Regions from separate parts of the Streptomyces sp. NPDC001606 genome, predicted to be linked through region 2. Evidence: riboswitches for the same ligand, from Rfam matches in the RefSeq annotation. Region 2 holds a riboswitch; the other holds the start of a gene.
The links. A riboswitch is a leader RNA that binds a small molecule or an ion and turns the genes downstream of it on or off. The one in region 2 is predicted to bind cyclic di-AMP.
Positions count from the first base shown of each region.

Region 1: it holds a riboswitch for cyclic di-AMP, as region 2 does, so the genes downstream of both, ACWCV9_RS24620 (M23 family metallopeptidase) here and ACWCV9_RS22300 (C40 family peptidase) in region 2, are expected to answer to the same signal.

Region 1 covers NZ_JBSFHC010000014.1:115,282-117,471, forward strand. The annotation lists gene ACWCV9_RS24615 (GntR family transcriptional regulator) at 1-365, opposite strand, end outside; gene ACWCV9_RS24620 (M23 family metallopeptidase) at 563-1,306, opposite strand; cyclic di-AMP (ydaO/yuaA leader) riboswitch at 1,319-1,482, opposite strand; gene ACWCV9_RS24625 (M16 family metallopeptidase) at 1,743-2,190, opposite strand, start outside.
Region 2 covers NZ_JBSFHC010000012.1:133,161-135,350, forward strand. The annotation lists gene ACWCV9_RS22290 (ATP-dependent Clp protease proteolytic subunit) at 1-425, shown strand, start outside; gene ACWCV9_RS22295 (hypothetical protein) at 433-741, shown strand; cyclic di-AMP (ydaO/yuaA leader) riboswitch at 1,160-1,305, shown strand; gene ACWCV9_RS22300 (C40 family peptidase) at 1,309-1,782, shown strand; gene ACWCV9_RS22305 (ATP-binding protein) at 1,834-2,190, opposite strand, start outside.

The sequences.
Region 1 (2,190 bases), on a different contig from region 2:
TCCTCGCTGTGACCTCGCCGGGCCCGCTCCTGGCCCAGCCGGACGAGGCCGCGCAGCACCTTCAGATGGGCCTCGGTGCGCCGCTGCGCGGCCCGCGCCGCCCCGAGCGGCTCCAGCAGCATCCGCATCTCCAGCAGGTCGGCGGCCTCCTGCTCGGTCGGCTCGGCCACGCACGCGCCCGCGTGCCGGCGGGTCACCACGAAGCCCTCGGCCTCCAGGGTGCGCAGCGCCTCGCGGACCGGGACGCGGGAAACGCCGTAACGGCGGGCCAGGACTTCCTCGGTGAGGCGGCCGCCGCGCTCGTAGACACCCGCGACGATGTCGTCCCGGATGGCCGTGCACACCGAGTGCGCCGGAATACGCATGACCGACCTCCGCCTTAATCCCCGTGAAACGTCGACGATGGACGTGTGTTCCGTGACTCTATTGCAATGAGCCGGAATTTCCGACGGCGAGCCGGAATCCAGGGATATTTTTTGGACAGCGGATCAGGCGGACACTGCGAAAAACGGCGAAAGCCCCGGCCGATGGGCCGGGGCCGCCGATGCCGGGCGAGGCCGGGTCAGACGCTCACACCGTGCGAGCGGAGGTAGGCGACGGGGTCGATGTCGGAGCCGTACTCCGGGGTCGTACGGGCCTCGAAGTGCAGGTGCGGTCCGGTGACGTTGCCGGTCGCGCCGGACAGCCCGATGTGCTGGCCCGGGGTGACCTTCTGACCGACCGTGACGCCGATGGACGACAGATGCCCGTACTGGGTGTACATGCCGTCGGCCATCCGGATCACGATCTGGTTGCCGTACGCGCCGCCCCAGCCGGTGGAGACGACGGTGCCGGAGCCGACCGCGAGCACGGGCGTGCCGGTCGCCGCGTGGAAGTCGATGCCGGTGTGCGAGCCGGAGGACCACAGGGAGCTGCTGGCCTTGTAGCCCGTGGAGACGTAGGAGTGCGCTATCGGCGCGACGAAGGCGTTCAGCCGCGCGCGCTCGGCCGCGCGGGCGGCACGGGCCGCGGCCACGCGCTCCTGCTGGGCCTTCTGCGCCGCCGCCCGCTCGACCGCCTGCTGCTGCGCGGCCTCCTTCTGGGCGGCCGCCTGCGCGTCGATGTGCCGGGCGACGTCGTCGCTGACGGTGAGGACCGGGGTGAGGCCGGTCTGCTCGACGGAGTTCTCCGTGGCGAGCGCCGGGGAGGCCGCGAGGGTGCCGATGACCCCGGTGGTGGTGAGGGCCGCGACACCGGCCGCCTGAGCGGTGGTGCGCTTGACCCGGCCGGGCTTGCGGTGCTTCCCGGTGGCGCACATGAACGCCATGAAGTGGCTGTTCCTTTCCTTCCCTCTCGCCTACCGGGTTAGCTGACGGGTTCGGAGCAGGAAGGTCTCCTACGGACCCCCTCGCTCACGCGCGGGCGTCCGATTCACCCCAGGGACTGCTGTGGGTCCCCGGCTCCCCTGGCTCGCGCCGTACGGGGACTCGGCGATGGCTGTCCGGTGCCGCGGGCGCGGCGCACTGTCTACCGACGAACAGCCCGGACGACGCTAAGGGGCGGCGAAGTCAAACCCCAAACGGATCACCGCTTTTGTAGTGCATCCCACAGGGCAGACGGGCAACCTCCGTCCCAAACCGGGCATCTGGGGAACACGGTGCAACAGCCGGGAATGCCGTGGGGCCCTGACGGCCCGTAGGTCGTCAGGGCCCCACGCCCGTGCACTGCCGCCGGGCCATGGCCGGCCGCCGCGCGGCGTTCGGCTAGTCGGCCGCCACCACGGTGACTTCACCGATGCCGAGCGCCTCGACCGGCGCCTTGATCTGCGCGGCGTCACCGACGAGCACGGTCACCAGGCGGTCCACCGGGAAGGCGTTCACGACGGCCGCCGTGGCCTCCACCGTGCCCGTCGCGGCCAGCTGCTGGTACAGCGTGGCCTGGAAGTCGTCGGGCAGGTGCTGCTCGACCTGGTCGGCCAGGGTGCTCGCGACGGCCGCCGCCGTCTCGTACTTCAGCGGCGCCACGCCGACCAGGTTCTGCACGGCGACGTCCCGCTCGGCGTCGGTCAGGCCCTCCGCCGCGAGGGTGCGCAGCACCTTCCACAGGTCGTCCAGGGCCGGGCCGGTGTTCGGGGTGTCCACCGAGCCGCTGATCGCGAGCATCGACACGCCCGTGCCGTCCGGAGCCGACCTGAGGACCTGTCCGAAGGCG
Region 2 (2,190 bases):
ACTCCCCCGGCGGCACCTTCGCGGCGCTGACCGCGGTCTACGACACGATGCAGTACGTCAGTTGCGACGTGGCGACCTACTGCCTGGGCCAGGCCGCCTCCTACGCCGCGGTCCTGCTCGCGGCCGGCGCCCCGGGCAAGCGGTTCACCCTGCCGGGCGCCCGCATGGTGATCGACCAGCCGCGGCTGCCCGAGCCCGTGCGGGGCCGGCCCAGCGACCTGGTCATCCAGGCCGAGGAGCTGGCCCGCACCCGGGCTCTGCTGGAGGAGATGCTGGTACGGCACACCGGGCGCACGGCGGAGCAGGTGCACCGGGACCTGGAGCGGGACCTGGTGCTGGACGCCCACGGGGCGCTGGCCTACGGCCTGGTGGACGGCATCGTGCCCGGCCGGCGTGGCGCGCTCGCCGGCCCGGACGCGGGGTGAACCCGCGATGCTGCCACCGGAACTGCCGCCGCTGCCCGCGCTGACCCGCGCCGAGGGCGAGTTGATCGACCGTTACCTGGAGTCCGTCGATCTGCTCGGCCGGATCAATCCCGCGCGCGCCGGGAACACCTACCACGGGCTGCGCGCGGCGCAGGCGCTGGTGCGCAAGGCCACCGAGCTGCGGGACGCGCTGGACCTGATGCACCGTCGGGGTGAGACGGAGCTGCACGGGCACACGCTGGCACGGGCCTTGCGGGTGCTGGACGGCGAGCGCCGTACCGCGCGCGTCGCGCTCCCGTCCGACGGCGCCGGCTGACCGGACGCGGCGGCGGTCCGACCGGTCCCGGACGTCGACACGCGGCGTTCGGGGCGGACGGGAAACGGTCCGAACGATGTACGGCCGACCGGTGTATATCCGGCGCCGTTTCCGGTCCGCACGAGTTGCGCACGAACCATGTTTGAGCCTCATCCGGAACCACTGCGTCCCAGGTCCGGGGCTACGTCCGGGATCTGACGGCGGCTCGAACGGAACACTGTCCACCCGAACGGGTGAGTGGTGAGTAACGCCACAAATCCTCGATTTCATTGGGATTTTCGGACAGCGGTAAGCCAAGATCCCTGTCTGACGACAAGCCCCCGCCACCGCGGCGGGGCGGTCCGGGCGGACGCCGAGTCCTGCCGCCACCCGGATGACCGGTCGACAGGAGTGGATCGGCAGGAGTGGAGGACCCAAGCAAGACGGGTCGCCGACGCGGACGTTCGTCGCGGACGAACGGGCGTGCCGAGCAACCCTTGGGGTGAAGCCGCAGCGATGCGGCCGGGCAACTTCGCCAGCCCGAATCCGACAGGTCATCCTTCACAGGCGGCTGACGAAGGGTTGCGCATGACTGCGCTCAATCGTGTCCCGTCGCTCATGGCCCGGGCCGGTACGGCCTCGGCTCTCACCCTCGCCGCCGTGGGCGGCTCGATCGCGGTGCCGGGCCTGTCCGCCGACGCCTCGGCGGCGACCCTGGCCTCGAAGGCGCTCCAGGTCGCGGCCTCCAAGAAGGGCGCCCCCTACCAGTGGGGGGCCACCGGACCGCGCCGGTTCGACTGCTCGGGTCTGACGCTCTACTCGTTCAAGAAGGCCGGCAAGACCCTGCCGCGCACCGCCGCCGGGCAGTACAACAAGACGCACCACATCTCGGCCCGCAACCGCAGGGCGGGCGACCTGGTGTTCTTCCACTCGGGTTCCAGCGTCTACCACGTCGGCATCTACGCCGGCCACGGCAACATCTGGCACGCCCCGAAGTCCGGCGACGTGGTCAGGCTCCAGAAGATCTGGACCCGGAGCGTCTGGTACGGCCGGGTCAGCTGACCCGGCACCGGCTGTGGAGCGGCCTCGGGCCCGTGGCCGCTCCGCACGCCGTCAGCGCCGGATGTCGGCGCGACGGGCCGCCGCCGGGCGCTGCGCCGCCGTCGGTACCGGCTCGGCGGGGACGGCCCAGGGGAGTTCGATCGAGACCGTCTTGCCGCCCTCCCGGGTGGGCCGGACACGGAGCCGGCCTCCGCACTCCGCGGTGAGCCAGCGGATGATGACCATGCCGCGGCCGTTGTCCTGCTGCACGGCAGCGGGCAGTCTCTTCGGAAAGCGCGGATGGCTGTCCGTGACCCCGATGCGCAGCTGCTCGTCACGGTCCAGCGCGAGGTCGACCGTGAAGGTGGGTGACTGCCCGAAGGTGTGCTGCACGGCGTTGGTGGCGAGTTCGGAGACGATGAGCCGTAC